One region of the Streptomyces kordofanensis genome, then DNA from elsewhere that is predicted to be linked to it. Evidence: predicted binding sites of a transcription regulator. Region 1 holds the regulator's gene; the other holds the start of a gene.
The links. The regulator HrcA, encoded in region 1, represses chaperone genes, less so after heat shock. The targets are predictions, from matches to a motif close to TTNGCACTCNGNNNNNCNGAGTGCNAA.
Positions count from the first base shown of each region.

Region 2: a site for HrcA is predicted at 5,884-5,910, ahead of groL (chaperonin GroEL). Genes of this name have one in related genera too.

Region 1 is NZ_CP094264.1:3,813,910-3,821,572, forward strand. It holds gene LUW75_RS17315 (AMP-dependent synthetase/ligase) at 1-872, shown strand, start outside; gene hemW (radical SAM family heme chaperone HemW) at 954-2,186, shown strand; gene LUW75_RS17325 (DUF3097 domain-containing protein) at 2,199-3,002, opposite strand; gene LUW75_RS17330 (MBL fold metallo-hydrolase) at 3,013-3,750, opposite strand; gene hrcA (heat-inducible transcriptional repressor HrcA) at 3,942-4,958, shown strand; gene dnaJ (molecular chaperone DnaJ) at 4,959-6,098, shown strand; gene LUW75_RS17345 (nitronate monooxygenase) at 6,201-7,274, shown strand; gene LUW75_RS17350 (16S rRNA (uracil(1498)-N(3))-methyltransferase) at 7,271-7,663, shown strand, end outside.
Region 2 is NZ_CP094264.1:3,027,726-3,035,388, reverse strand. It holds gene LUW75_RS13975 (MFS transporter) at 1-1,294, shown strand, start outside; gene thpR (RNA 2',3'-cyclic phosphodiesterase) at 1,307-1,888, shown strand; gene LUW75_RS13965 (aldo/keto reductase) at 2,292-3,281, shown strand; gene LUW75_RS13960 (hypothetical protein) at 3,325-3,573, opposite strand; gene LUW75_RS13955 (hypothetical protein) at 3,570-3,773, opposite strand; gene groL (chaperonin GroEL) at 4,061-5,683, opposite strand; gene LUW75_RS13945 (cold-shock protein) at 6,035-6,238, opposite strand; gene LUW75_RS13940 (transposase family protein) at 6,461-7,270, shown strand.

The DNA of each region.
Region 1 (7,663 bases):
GGCAGGCGAGGGCACCCCTGGGCCTCAGGGTGCAGCACGCGATCGCGGACGTGCTCGTGTACTCCAAGCTCCGCGCCGCGTTCGGCGGGCGGCTGCGCGCGGCCGTGTCCGGCTCCGTCGCGCTCGCCCCGGAGATCGGCTACTTCTTCTCCGGCGCCGGCATCCACATCCTGGAGGGGTACGGCCTGACGGAGTCGTCCGCCGCCTCCTTCGTGAACCCGGGCGAGGCGTACCGCACCGGCACGGTCGGCAAGCCGCTGCCCGGCTGCGAGGTGCGCATCGCCGACGACGGCGAGATCCTGCTGCGCGGCCCCGGCATCATGGAGGGGTACCACAAGCTGCCCGACAAGACGGCCGAGGTGCTGGAGCCGGACGGCTGGTTCCACACCGGGGACATCGGCGAGCTGTCCGCCGACGGCTACCTGAAGATCACCGACCGGAAGAAGGACCTGTTCAAGACCTCCGGCGGCAAGTACATCGCGCCGACGGAGATCGAGGGCCGCTTCAAGGCGCTGTGCCCCTTCGTCTCCAACATCGTCGTGGTCGGCGCCGACCGGAACCACTGCAGCGCGCTGGTCGCGCTCGACGAGGCGGCGCTGCGGGGCTGGGCGGAGGAGCGCGGCCTCGGCGACCGGCCGTACGCCGAGCTGGTCGCGACGCCGCAGGTCCGGGAGATGGTCCAGGGGTACGTGGACCGGCTCAACGAGGGCCTCCAGCGCTGGCAGACGGTCAAGAAGTTCCGGCTGCTGCCGCGCGACCTCGACGTGGAGCACGGCGAGCTGACGCCCAGCCTGAAGCTGAAGCGGCCCGCGGTGGAGCGCGGGTACGGGGACCTCATCGAGGAGATGTACGAGGGCGCCCGCGAGGCCTGACCGCCGGCGGCCCCGCCCGCGCCGGCCGTCCGCCCGTCACCGCCGCGCCGCGCACCGCGGCGGTGACGGACAATGGACCCCATGCCTTCCGTACTGCCCGACGGCGAGCCCGTGCCCGAGGACGGGTCGCTGCCCCCGTCCGCCCTCGACGGGCGCGAGGAGCGGCCGCTCGGGTTCTACCTGCACGTGCCGTACTGCGCGACCCGCTGCGGCTACTGCGACTTCAACACCTACACCGCCACCGAGCTGCGCGGCTCCGGCGGGGTCCTCGCCTCCCGCGACAACTACGCGGCGACCCTCGCGGGCGAGGTCCGGCTCGCCCGCGAGGTCCTCGGCGACGACCCCCGCCCCGTGCGGACGGTCTTCGTCGGCGGCGGCACCCCCACGCTGCTCGCCGCGGAGGACCTCGTCCGCATGCTCGACGCCGTCCGGGACGAGTTCGGCCTCGCGGACGACGCGGAGGTCACCACGGAGGCCAACCCGGAGTCGGTCGACCCGGCGTACCTGGCCGCGCTCCGCGAGGGCGGCTTCAACCGGATCTCCTTCGGCATGCAGAGCGCCCGGCGGCACGTGCTGGAGGTCCTCGACCGCACCCACACGCCCGGCCGTCCCGAGGCGTGCGTCGCCGAGGCCCGCGCCGCCGGCTTCGACCACGTCAACCTCGACCTGATCTACGGCACCCCCGGTGAGAGCGACGACGACTGGCGGGCCTCCCTGGACGCCGCCGTCGGCGCCGGCCCCGACCACGTCTCCGCGTACGCCCTGATCGTCGAGGAGGGCACCGGGCTCGCCCGCCGCATCCGGCGCGGCGAGGTGCCGACGACCGACGACGACGTGCACGCCGACCGCTACCTCATCGCGGACTCCGTCCTGGCCGGGGCCGGATTCCACTGGTACGAGGTGTCGAACTGGGCCGCCTCCGAGGCGGGCCGCTGCCTCCACAACGAGCTGTACTGGCGCGGGGCCGACTGGTGGGGTGCCGGACCCGGCGCCCACAGCCACGTCGGCGGCGTCCGCTGGTGGAACGTGAAGCACCCCGGCGCCTACGCCGCCGCCCTCGCGGAGGGGCGCTCGCCGGGCGCCGGCCGGGAGGTCCTGACGGGGGAGGACCGCCGCGTGGAGCGCGTCCTGCTGGAGCTGCGGCTCCGCGAGGGCGTCCCCCTGTCGCTGCTGCGCGCGGCGGGGCGGGCCGCCGCCGGGCGCGCCGTGCGCGACGGGCTCCTCGACCCGGTCCCGTACGGCGCCGGGCGCGCCGTGCTCACCCTGCGCGGCCGGCTCCTCGCCGACGCGGTGGTGCGGGACCTGGTGGACTGAGGACGCCGGGCGCTACGGCGCCGTCACGAAGTCGATCAGCTCCTCGACCCGGCCCAGCAGCGCCGGCTCCAGGTCCCTGTACGACCGGACCCGGTCCAGGATCCGGCGCCAGGCGGCGCCGGTGTTCCCGGGCCAGCCCAGGGCCCGGCACACGCCCGTCTTCCAGTCCCGGCCGTGCGGCACGTCCGGCCAGGCCGGGATGCCCAGCGACGACGGCTTCACGGCCTGCCACACGTCGACGTAGGGGTGCCCCACCACCAGGACGTGCGGGTCGGTGACCGAGGCGGCGATCCGCGACTCCTTCGACCCCGGCACCAGATGGTCCACCAGCACCCCGAGCCGGGCGTCCGGGCCGGGCCGGAAGTCGCGGACGACCGCCGGCAGGTCGTCGACGCCCTCCAGGTACTCCACGACGACGCCCTCGATCCTCAGGTCGTCGCCCCACACCTTCTCCACCAGCTCCGCGTCGTGGCGGCCCTCCACGTAGATCCGCCCCGCCCGCGCCACCCGCGCCCGCGCGCCCGGCACGGCGACCGACCCGGACGCCGTGCGGGACGGCCGCGCCGGCGCGGGGGCGGCCGGGCGGACCAGCGTCACCGGGCGGCCCTCCAGCAGGAAGCCGCGCGGTACGAGCGGGAAGACCCGCCGCCTGCCGAACCGGTCCTCCAGCGTCACCGCGCCCGCCTCGCACCCCACCACCGCCCCGCAGAACCCGGTGCCGGCCTCCTCGACCACCAGGTCCGGCTCGGCGGGCACCTCGGGCACGGGGGACTGCTTCTTCCACCGGGGGGTCAGGTCGGGGTCGTAGGCGCGCATCCACCAGACGCTACGACACCGCGAACCGGCGGGCCAGCTCATCGCGTTGGGCGCGTACGAACGAGGCGTCCACCACCGCGCCGTGGCCCGGCACGTACGCCGCGCCCTCCCCGCCCAGCTCCAGCAGCCGGTCCAGCGCGGCCGGCCAGCGCGACGGGACCGCGTCCGGGCCCGCCTGGGGCTCACCCGACTCCTCCACCAGGTCCCCGCAGAACACCACCCCGTCCGACGCCCCGTTCACCGTGCCCGGCACCAGCAGCGCCAGGTCGTGGCCGGTGTGCCCGGGGCCGGTGTTCACCAGCAGCACCTGCCGGCCGCCCAGGTCGAGCGTCCACTCCCCGCACACCAGGTGGTGCGGGTGGACCAGGACGTCCGCGGCCTCGCCCGCCTCGTCCGCGGCGACGCCCTCCCGCACGGCCTCCGCCCGCAGCGCGTCCCGCTCCCGCACCAGCACCTCGTCGAGGCCCACGGCGCCGAACACCTGCGCGCCCGCGAAGGCGGCGGCACCCAGCACGTGGTCGAAGTGCGGGTGGCTCAGTGCGATGTGGGTCACGCGCCGCCCTCCCAGCAGCCCCTGGACCTGGGCCCGGACGGCGGCACCCTCCCGCAGCGTGGAACCCGCGTCGAACAACAGTGCGGCACCGTCCCCGACGACCAGCCCGACCGTGGCGTCCCATCCGGGGAGCCGCCTGCGGCCCACGCCGGCCGCCAGCCGCTCCCACCCGAACTCTTCCCAAGCGACGTCCATACCGCGACGCTAGCGGCAATGCCGGCGGCGGGCGCGCGGTACGGCGGCCGGCGCCGCCCCTACCGCGCCCACCACGTCGCCCTTGCCAGGCATCGACCCCGGCGCCGTACACTGGCCGCGGGGATGGTTGGCACTCGGGCATGGCGAGTGCCAGCAGACGTCAGCCGACCGGAGCGAGCTGGAGGTGCGCCGTGCTCAGTGAACGCAGACTCGAGGTGCTGCGCGCCATCGTCCAGGACTACGTCGGCACGGAGGAGCCCGTCGGTTCCAAGGCGCTCACCGAGCGCCACAACCTGGGCGTGTCTCCGGCCACCGTGCGCAACGACATGGCGGCGCTGGAGGAGGAGGGGTTCATCGCCCAGCCCCACACCAGCGCCGGACGCATCCCCACGGACAAGGGCTACCGCCTTTTCGTCGACAAGCTCGCCGGGGTCAAGCCGCTGTCGCCGCCGGAGCGCCGGGCCATCCAGAACTTCCTGGAGGGCGCGGTGGACCTGGACGACGTGGTGGGGCGCACGGTGCGCCTGCTCGCCCAGCTGACCCGCCAGGTCGCGGTCGTGCAGTACCCGTCGCTGACCCGGTCGACCGTGCGCCACGTCGAGCTGCTGTCACTGGCCCCGGCCCGGCTGATGCTCGTCCTGATCACGGACACCGGACGGGTGGAGCAGCGCATGGTCGACTGCCCCGCCCCGTTCGGCGAGACGTCCGTCGCCGACCTGCGCGCCCGGTTGAACAGCCAGGTGGCCGGCCGGCGCTTCACCGACGTGCCGCAGCTGGTGCAGGACCTTCCGGAGTCCTTCGAGCCGGAGGAGCGCGGGACCGTCTCCACGGTGCTCTCCACCCTGCTGGAGACGCTGGTGGAGGAGACCGAGGAGCGTCTGGTGATCGGCGGGACCGCCAACCTCACGCGCTTCGGACACGACTTCCCGCTCACCATCCGGCCCGTGCTGGAGGCGCTGGAGGAGCAGGTCGTGCTCCTCAAGCTGCTCGGCGAGGCGACGGATCCGGCCATGACCGTGCGCATCGGCCACGAGAACGCCCACGAAGGGCTGAACTCCACGTCCGTCGTCGCGGTCGGCTACGGTTCGGGCGACGAGGCGGTCGCCAAACTCGGCGTGGTCGGACCGACCCGCATGGACTACCCCGGAACGATGGGAGCGGTACGCGCAGTGGCACGTTACGTCGGACAGATCCTGGCGGAGTCGTAAGTGGCCACGGACTACTACGCCGTGCTCGGCGTGCGCCGCGACGCGTCCCAGGACGAGATCAAGAAGGCATTCCGCAGGCTCGCCCGCGAGCTGCACCCGGATGTCAACCCCGATCCCAAGACGCAGGAGCGGTTCAAGGAGATCAACGCCGCCTACGAGGTGCTGTCGGACCCGCAGAAGAAGCAGGTCTACGACCTCGGCGGCGACCCCCTGTCGTCGTCCGGCGGGGCCGGCGCGGGCGCGGGCTTCGGCGCGGGCGGCTTCGGCAACTTCTCCGACATCATGGACGCCTTCTTCGGCACGGCGTCCCAGCGCGGCCCGCGGTCGCGCACCCGCCGCGGCCAGGACGCGATGATCCGGCTGGAGGTCGAGCTCGACGAGGCGGCCTTCGGCACGACGAAGGACATCCAGGTCGACACGGCCGTCGTGTGCACCACCTGCTCCGGCGAGGGCGCCGCGCCGGGCACCTCGGCGCAGACCTGCGACATGTGCCGCGGCCGCGGCGAGGTGTCGCAGGTGACGCGGTCCTTCCTGGGCCAGGTCATGACCTCCCGGCCGTGCCCGCAGTGCCAGGGCTTCGGCACGGTCGTCCCGACGCCGTGCCCCGAGTGCGCGGGCGACGGCCGGGTGCGCTCCCGCCGGACGCTCACGGTCAAGATCCCGGCCGGCGTCGACAACGGCACCCGCATCCAGCTCGCCGGCGAGGGCGAGGTCGGTCCGGGCGGCGGTCCGGCGGGCGACCTGTACGTGGAGATCCACGAACTGCCGCACCCGGTGTTCCAGCGGCGCGGCGACGACCTGCACTGCACGGTGACGATCCCGATGACGGCGGGCGCGCTCGGCACGAAGGTGCCGCTGGAGACGCTCGACGGCCTGGAGGAGGTCGACATCCGGCCGGGTACGCAGTCGGGCCAGTCGATCCCGCTGCACGGCCGCGGCGTGACGCACCTGCGCGGCGGCGGCCGCGGCGACCTGGTCGTCCACGTCGAGGTCCAGACGCCCACGAAGCTGGACGCGGAGCAGGAGCGCCTGCTGCGCGACCTGGCGAAGCTGCGCGGCGAGGAGCGGCCGACCGGCCAGTTCGCCCCGGGCCAGCAGGGACTGTTCTCCCGGCTGAAGGACGCGTTCAACGGACGCTAGCGGGACCCCGGCGGCGTGCCGCCGGGACCGCGGAGCGCCGCCCGCGAGGCCGGTCCCGACCCGTGCCCGGGGTACGGCGCGGGGGCGTGACACCATGCGTGCATGTCCTCCGCGCTGACCGATCTCTGCCGCTACCCGATCGTGCAGGCCCCCATGGCCGGCGGCGCTTCCTGCCCGCAGCTCGCGGCCGCCGTGTCCGAGGCGGGCGGTCTCGGCTTCCTGGCGGCCGGGTACAAGACGGCCGACGGCATGTACCAGGAGATCCAGCGGGTCCGGGGCCTCACCGCCCGCCCCTTCGGCGTGAACCTCTTCATGCCGCAGCCCGGCCAGGCGGACCCCGCCGCCGTCGAGCTGTACCGCCAGCAGCTCGCCGGCGAGTCCGCCTGGTACGAGACGCCGCTCGGCGACCCGGAGGCCGGCCGGGAGGACGGCTACGACGCGAAGCTGGCGGTCCTCCTCGACGACCCGGTGCCGGTCGTGTCCTTCACCTTCGGCTGCCCCGCGCCCGACACGGTGGCGGCCCTCGCGGGCGCGGGCACCCGCACCGTCGTGACGGTCACCTGCCCCGACGAGGCGCGGGCCGCCGAGAGCGCCGGCGCCGACGCCGTGTGCGTGCAGGGCGTCGAGGCCGGCGGACACCGGGGCACGCACCGGGACGACCCGGAGACCGAGCGCTTCGGAACCGGGCTGCTGACGCTGATCGCCCAGGTTCGCGAGGCCGTACGGCTGCCGGTGCTCGCCGCGGGCGGCCTGATGCGCGGCGGGCAGATCGCCGCCGTCCTGGCGGCGGGGGCCGAGGCCGCGCAGCTCGGCACCGCCTTCCTGGTGTGCCCCGAGTCCGGCGCCGACCCCCTGCACAAACAGGCCGTGACGGATCCGCTGTTCACCCACACGGAGTTGACCCGCGCCTTCTCCGGCCGCCCCGCCCGGAGCCTGGTCAACCGGTTCGTGCGGGAGCACGGCCCGTACGCCCCGGCCGCCTACCCCGAGGTGCACCACCTGACCGGCGGGCTGCGCAGGGCCGCGGCCAGGGTGAAGGACCCGCAGGGCATGGCCCTGTGGGCCGGCCAGGGCCACCGCCTGGCCCGGGAGCTGCCCGCCGGTCGGCTCGTCGAAGTGCTCCACTGCGAACTCCGGTCGGCCCTCGCGGCGCCGGCCCTGAGAGGTGTCTCATGACCGCCCCCGTCTTCGTCGTCGAACGGGTCCCCACCGGGCCCGAGTACGTCCTGGAGGGCCCGGAGGGCCGGCACGCGGTGTCCGTGCGACGGCTCGGCCCCGGCGAGGACGTGGTCCTCACCGACGGGTGGGGCCGCTGGACCGGGGGCGTCGTCGGGGCCGCCGAGGGCAAGGACCGGCTCGTCGTCGTGGACCTGCACGAGATCCGGGAGGAACCGGAACCCGAGCCGCGCATCACCGTCGTCCAGGCCCTCCCCAAGGGCGACCGCGGCGAACTCGCCGTCGAGACGATGACGGAGACCGGCGTCGACGCGATCGTGCCCTGGCAGGCCGCCCGCTGCATCACCCGGTGGCGCGGCGACCGGGGCGCGAAGTCCCTGGCGAAGTGG
Region 2 (7,663 bases), 790 kb from region 1:
CTTCGCCTCGCTGAGAGTGCGGAACTACCGCCTCTTCTTCGCCGGGGCCATCGTCTCCAACACGGGGACGTGGATGGCCCGCATCACCCAGGACTGGCTGGTCCTGAGCCTCACCGGCTCCGCCGCCGCCGTCGGCATCACCACGGCGCTGCAGTTCCTCCCGATGCTGCTGTTCGGCCTGTACGGCGGGGTGATCGCCGACCGGTACCCCAAGCGGCGCCTCCTCGTCCTCAGCCAGGGCGCCCTCGGCCTGTGCGGGATCGGCCTCGCCGTACTCACCCTGTCCGGGCACGTCCAGGTCTGGCACGTGTACCTGGTCGCGTTCCTGCTCGGCATGGTCACCGTCGTGGACAACCCGGCCCGCCAGTCGTTCGTCTCCGAGATGGTCGGCCCCGGCCAGCTGCGCAACGCGGTCAGTCTGAACTCGGCCAACTTCCAGTCCGCCCGCCTCGTCGGCCCCGCCGTCGCGGGCCTGCTGATCGCGTCGGTCGGCAGCGGCTGGGCGTTCCTCGTCAACGGCCTGTCGTTCCTGGCCCCGCTCGCCGCGCTGCTGCTGATGCGGCCCGCCGAGCTGCATCCGGCCGCACGCGCCCCGCGCGGCAAGGGCCAGCTCCGCGAGGGCCTGCGGTACGTCGCCGGGCGGCCCGAGCTGGTCTGGCCGATCGCGCTCGTCGGCTTCGTCGGCACCTTCGGGTTCAACTTCCCGATCTGGCTGACGGCCTTCGCCGACGACGTCTTCCACGTTGGCCCCGGCACGTACGGCCTGCTCAACACGCTCATGGCGGTCGGCTCGCTGGTGGGCGCGCTGCTGTCGGCCCGGCGCGGCACCTCCCGGCTGCGGCTGCTGATCGGCGCCGCCGCGGTCTTCGGCGTGCTGGAGGTCGCCGCGGCGGCGGCGCCCGGCTTCTGGCTGTTCACGCTGCTGCTCGTCCCGATCGGGATGTTCGGCCTGACCGTGAACGTCACGGCGAACTCGTTCGTCCAGCTCGCCACCGACCCCGCGATGCGGGGCCGGGTGATGAGCCTGTACATGATGGTCTTCGTCGGCGGTACGCCGCTGGGCGCGCCGCTGCTGGGCTGGGTCACCGACACGTACGGCGCACGCGTCGGCTTCGCCACCGGCGGCGTCGTGTCGCTGGTCGCCGCGGTGGTGATCGGCGCGCTGCTGTCCCGGGCGACCGGCGTGCGGCTGCGCGTCGAGCTGCGGCCGGGGCGCCGCGGCCGCCACCCGCAGGTGCGTTTCGTGCCCCGGGAAGGGCGTGAAGGGCGCGCCCGCCTCGCCGCGACGGCGTGACAGACTCGCCGCATGAGGCTTTTCGCTGCCGTGCTGCCGCCCCGTGCGGCCGTCGAGGAACTGGCGCTCTTCGTCGAGGGGTTGCGGAGGATGCCGGGCGCGGACGGGTTGCGCTGGACGGGCCGCCCCGGCTGGCACTACACGCTGGCCTTCATGGGCGAGGTCGACGAGGCCCTGCTGCCGGAGCTGTCGGAGCGGCTCGCCCGCGCCGCCCACCGCACGGGGCCGTTCCCGCTGCGCGTCCGCGGGGGCGGCCGGTTCGGCCACCGCGCCCTGTGGGCGGGTGCGGCGGGCGGCCTCGACGACATGCGGCTGCTCGCCGAGCGCTCCGACGCGGCGGCCCGGCGTGCCGGCGTCGCGATGGACGGGCACCACCGGTACCAGGCGCACCTCACCCTCGCCCGCAGCCGGGCCGACACCGATCTGCGGCCGTTCGTGGCGGAGCTGGAGCACTTCGAGGGCGACCGCTGGGAGGTCGCGGAGCTGGCCCTGGTCCGCAGTAACCTCCCGGTCTCCGGTGTCCCCGGGGAGGCGCCCCGCTACGAGACGGTCGCCACGTGGCCCCTGGGCGGACCGCGCCCGGCCGCCGGTTAACCTCGAAGGGTGGACCCGAAGACCCGAAACCGCATCATGGCCGCCGTCCTCGTCCTGATGTTCGCCGTCACCGCGGCGGCGGCGGCGTCCGGCCGGTAGCCGGTCCGGCCGCCGCTCCACGGCGCCCGCCCGCCGGGCGGAGTCCCCGCGGGGACGGCCCGGGATCCGGGGGGACGGACCCCGGAGCGACACGGCCGGGACGCGCCGTGGGATCGCGCGCCGCCCCTCGCGGGGGCCGGCGACCGGCGTCGCGCGGCGGCTCGGCGAGGACGTGCCGAGGACCCCGCCGGGGCCCCGGGCGCCTCCCGGGCCACGCCGTACCGCCGCCCCTCAGGCGACTTCCGACGGCGGCGCGCCCGATGTCCTTGCCCGGAGCGGACTCGAAGCAGTTGGCTTGTGGCCCATGCGGTACACACAGCTCGGACGCACCGGGCTCAAGGTCAGCCGACTCGTTCTCGGCACGATGAACTTCGGCCCGCAGACGGACGAACCGACCAGCCACGGCATCATGGACGCCGCCCTCGACGCGGGTCTGAACTTCGTGGACACGGCCAACGTCTACGGGTGGGGTGAGGACAAGGGCCGCACCGAGGAGATCATCGGCGCCTGGTTCGCCCGGGGCGGCGGGCGGCGGGACAGGACGGTCCTCGCCACCAAGGTGTACGGGAACATGGCGGGCGACGGTGAGGCCTGGCCCAACCACGACAGGCTCTCCGCGGTGAACATCCGCCGGGCCGTCGACGCCTCCCTCACGCGGCTGCGGACGGACTACATCGACGTCTACCAGTTCCACCACGTCGACCGGTCGACACCGTTCGAGGAGATCTGGCAGGCGATCGACGTCCTGGTCCGGCAGGGCAAGATCCTCTACGCCGGGTCGTCCAACTTCCCCGGCTACAAGATCGCCCAGGCCAACGAGACCGCCGCCCGGCACGGCCGCATGGGCCTGGTCAGCGAGCAGTGCCTCTACAACCTCGCCGAGCGCCGCGCCGAGATGGAGGTCATCCCGGCCGCGCAGGACTACGGCCTGGGCGTCATCCCCTGGTCCCCGTTGCACGGAGGACTGCTCGGCGGCGTCCTCGGGAAGGAGGCCGTGCCGGGGCGCCGGGCGAGCGGCCGCGCCGCCGACGCGCTCGAGGACACCGGGACGCGCGAGCGGATCCAGGCGTACGAGGGCCTGCTCGGCGAGCACGGCCTGAAGCCCGGTGAGACGGCGCTCGCCTGGCTGCTGACCCGCCCCGGCGTCACCGGCCCGATCGTCGGCCCCCGCACGCGGGAGCAGCTGGACTCGGCGCTGCGCGCCCTGGAACTGGAGCTGGGCGAGGAGCTGCTGGCGTCCCTGGACGAGATCTTCCCCGGTCCCGGACCGTCCCCCGAAGCCTTCGCGTGGTGAGGTGGCGGACCCGTGCGCCGCCCCGCGGGCACCGGCCCCGGGGTCAGCGCAGGCTCGCCCGGTTCAGCTCCCGCACCCGGGCGCGCAGGACCACGTCCGGCGTGGCGAGGGCCGTCGCGTCGGGAGGGCAGTCCCACTCCCGGCCGCCGCCGGGCGGCCGCAGCTGCACGTACCCCCCGACGTGGCCCATGACCTGGCCCACCCGCCCGTCGCGCACGTCGACCACGTACGCGCCCGCGGTGCGGGGGCCGTCCCCCGCCGTGCCGGTTCCGCCGCCGTCCGTGAGGTTCACTTCCTCGCCCCCTCCAGTGCCGCCGCCAGCCGGGCCGCCGTGTCCAGATTGCACCGCCCCAGCTCCACCAGCGGGTACGGTACCTCGCTCGTCGTCGTCACCAGGTCCACCCGCAGCGACGGCAGGACCACACCGGCCTTGAGCAGTTCGCCGCGCAACCTGGCCACCGCCTCCTCCGCCGCCCGCAGCCGCTCCTTCATGACAAGCACCTCCACACGCAGGGTATTGGTATCCCATACACAGCGTGGTCAAAGAGTCGGCGGTCCGAGTGGAGTCGCGGCCCTGACAACCCCATCTGACTAACCGGGGTTGCGCCGCGCCCGCCGGCGGGTCCCGGCCCGGCCCCCTCCTGCGGGCGCCCGGTGCCGGGCGCCCGCGCCCCGGACGGAGGGACCGGGCGCCCGGCGGGGCCGGACACGCCCGAGGGCGGCACCCCGCTGGGGGTGCCGCCCTCGGTCCGTACCGCTGGACTGGTCCGATCCGGAGATCAGAAGTCCATGTCACCGCCCGGCATGCCGCCGCCGGCCGGCGCGGCCGCCTTCTCCGGCTTGTCGGCGATGACGGCCTCGGTGGTGAGGAACAGCGCGGCGATCGACGCGGCGTTCTGCAGCGCGGAGCGCGTCACCTTGGCCGGGTCGATGATGCCCTCGGCGACCAGGTCGACGTACTCGCCGGTCGCGGCGTTCAGGCCGTGGCCCGGGGTGAGGTTGCGGACCTTCTCCACCACGACGCCGCCCTCGAGGCCGGCGTTGACGGCGATCTGCTTGAGCGGGGCCTCCAGGGCGGCCTTGACGGCGGCGGCACCGGTGGCCTCGTCGCCGTCCAGCTCCAGCTTCTCGAAGACGCTGGACGCCTGGAGCAGGGCCACGCCACCACCGGCGACGATGCCCTCCTCGACGGCGGCCTTGGCGTTGCGCACCGCGTCCTCGATGCGGTGCTTGCGCTCCTTCAGCTCGACCTCGGTGGCGGCACCGGCCTTGATGACGGCCACGCCGCCGGCCAGCTTCGCCAGGCGCTCCTGGAGCTTCTCGCGGTCGTAGTCCGAGTCGGAGTTCTCGATCTCGGCGCGGATCTGGTTGACGCGGCCCTGGACCTGCTCGCTGTCACCGGCACCGTCGACGATCGTCGTCTCGTCCTTGGTGATGACGACCTTGCGGGCGCGGCCCAGGAGGTCCAGACCGGCGTTCTCCAGCTTGAGGCCGACCTCCTCGGAGATGACCTGGCCGCCCGTGAGGATGGCGATGTCGCCGAGCATGGCCTTGCGGCGGTCGCCGAAGCCCGGGGCCTTGACGGCGACGGACTTGAAGGTGCCGCGGATCTTGTTGACGACCAGCGTGGACAGCGCCTCGCCCTCGACGTCCTCGGCGATGATCAGCAGCGGCTTGCCGGACTGCATGACCTTCTCCAGCAGCGGGAGGAGGTCCTTCACCGCGGAGACCTTGGAGTTGACGATGAGGATGTACGGGTCCTCGAGGACGGCCTCCATGCGCTCCATGTCGGTCGCGAAGTACGCCGAGATGTAGCCCTTGTCGAAGCGCATGCCCTCGGTGAGCTCGAGCTCCAGGCCGAAGGTGTTGGACTCCTCGACGGTGATGACGCCTTCCTTGCCGACCTTGTCCATGGCCTCGGCGATCAGCTCGCCGATCTGGACGTCGGCGGCGGAGATGGAGGCGGTGGAGGCGATCTGCTCCTTGGTCTCCACGTCCTTCGCCTGCTCCAGCAGCGCGCCGGAGACGGCCTCGACGGCCTTCTCGATGCCGCGCTTCAGGGCCATCGGGTTGGCGCCGGCGGCGACGTTGCGCAGGCCCTCGCGGACCAGCGCCTGGGCGAGCACGGTCGCGGTGGTCGTACCGTCACCGGCGACGTCGTCCGTCTTCTTGGCGACTTCCTTGACCAGCTCGGCGCCGATCTTCTCGTACGGGTCCTCGAGCTCGATCTCCTTGGCGATGGAGACGCCGTCGTTGGTGATCGTGGGGGCGCCCCACTTCTTCTCGAGGACGACGTTGCGACCCTTGGGGCCAAGGGTGACCTTGACGGCGTCGGCGAGCTGGTTCATCCCGCGCTCGAGACCGCGCCGTGCCTCCTCGTCGAACGCGATGATCTTGGCCATGTGAAGTGGTCCTCCCGGACTGATGGGGTCTCCCCTGCTCGAACGCAGTTGAGAGCTTGGGGAAGGATTGCTCCGGACCGCGCTGGCGCCCGCGACGGACGACCCGCGTGCCGCGTGGTTCCCTGCCCCACGCGTCCTGCGGGCCTCACCGACGAGGTCCTTTCGTTGTCACTCTCACTGGGAGAGTGCTAACGCAATCATTAGCACTCGCCCTAGGAGAGTGCAAGCGCTCCGGGGCGGCGGCGGGCCCCGTCCGGGGGCTTTCCGGCCGGGCGGCACAGGCACGGAGGGCCCGCACCCCGGTGGGGTGCGGGCCCTCCGCCCAGTACCGTTGGCCGGAACGCGTCGTGGCTAGACGGCGATCTTGACCATGTCCGCCTGCGGACCCTTCTGACCCTGCGAGATCTCGAACTCGACCCGCTGGCCCTCCTCAAGGGTGCGGTAGCCGTCCATCTGGATCGCGCTGTAGTGCACGAAAACATCCGCACCACCGTCGACCGCGATGAAGCCGTACCCCTTCTCCGCGTTGAACCACTTGACGGTGCCCTGAGCCATGCCTAACTCCCCTATTACTGGCCCTTGCACAGGACCGCACTTCGCGGACCCGGGTCAGACCTCGCCCACTGAGGTTTTCTCAGCGGAATGATCTCCGCGAAGCGGGCTGATCGATGCATGTCCGGGTGGATCGGGCCAGGCGGCCCCGGCTCTGGACAGACGTAAAGCCCCTGGTAGGAACAGGTCTGCCAAGATCATGTCCGCTGAACCAGAGGCTTTACGTTGGTCACCTATGTTGCCACGCTCGACGTCCCGCGCCCTGTCGTGGAGTATCTGTCCCGCTTGCTGGCCGCGCACCGGCGGCGCATCGGCACGCCGAAGGGCTCGCGGGCGCTGGGCCCGTTCCGCCAGGCCGTGCTGGTGCTGCGCTGGTTTCGCGAGCGGGGGTGTGTGCACTGTCTGGCCCGTGACGCCGCAATCTCCCAGGCCACCGGCTACCGCTACCTGCACGAAGGCATCGACGTCCTCGCCGAGAAGGCCCCGGACCTGCACGAGGTCCTCTCCCGCTGCCGACGCGCCGGCATGACACACGTGATCCTCGACGGGACGCTCATCCCCTGCGACCGCGTGGCCGGCGTCCGTGAGAACGGCAACGACCTGTGGTTCAGCCAGAAGCACAAGGCATTCGGTGGGAACGTCCAGTTCCTGTCCGCTCCGGACGGCACCCCGCTGTGGGTCTCCGACGTCGAACCCGGCTCGACCCCTGACATCACCGCCGCCCGCACCCACGCCCTGCCCGCCTTGTACAAAGCAGCGGCCAGCGGCCTGCCGACCCTGGCGGACAAGGGTTACACCGGCGCGGGTATCGGCATCCGCGTCCCCGTCCGTCGCCCGAAGGGCAAGTCGGAACAGGCACTCCACGCCGACACCCGCATGTTCAACGCCCTGGTACGGCACGTGAGGGCGCTGGGTGAGCGCACCGCCGCCGAACTCAAGCAGCGATGGCGCACCCTGCAGCACGTCACGCTCAGCCCCAACCGGATCGGCGACATCGCCCGAGCCGCCCTCGTCCTCAACGAAATCTGGAAGTGAACACCGCTGAGAAAACCTCACTGACAGGGGTGGGCGTGCGCCGGAACGCGTCGACCGCGGCGAATGTATCGGCCGGACTGCCTTCAGCAACAGGTCGATCGGACGGAAAAGCCGGATACCGACGAAGGGAAACAGCGGCCGGAACCGTATGGATCCCGGGCAAGTCGGGCCGGACAAAAGCCGCGAAGTGCGCATTGAGCGGCGGCACTTTGGCCGCTTCTTTTCGGGCCCCGGCGCATTCTCATATGTTCCCGGTATGGGCTGCAGCCCCGACTTCCCCAACTCTACCGCGCTCAATCCCCAGAATTACCGCCTCCGTTTCCCGGCCGCCCGACCCGGGCGCACGGACCGTCCCTTTCGCCGGGCCCGCCCCGCCGCGTCCGGGGGCGGCAC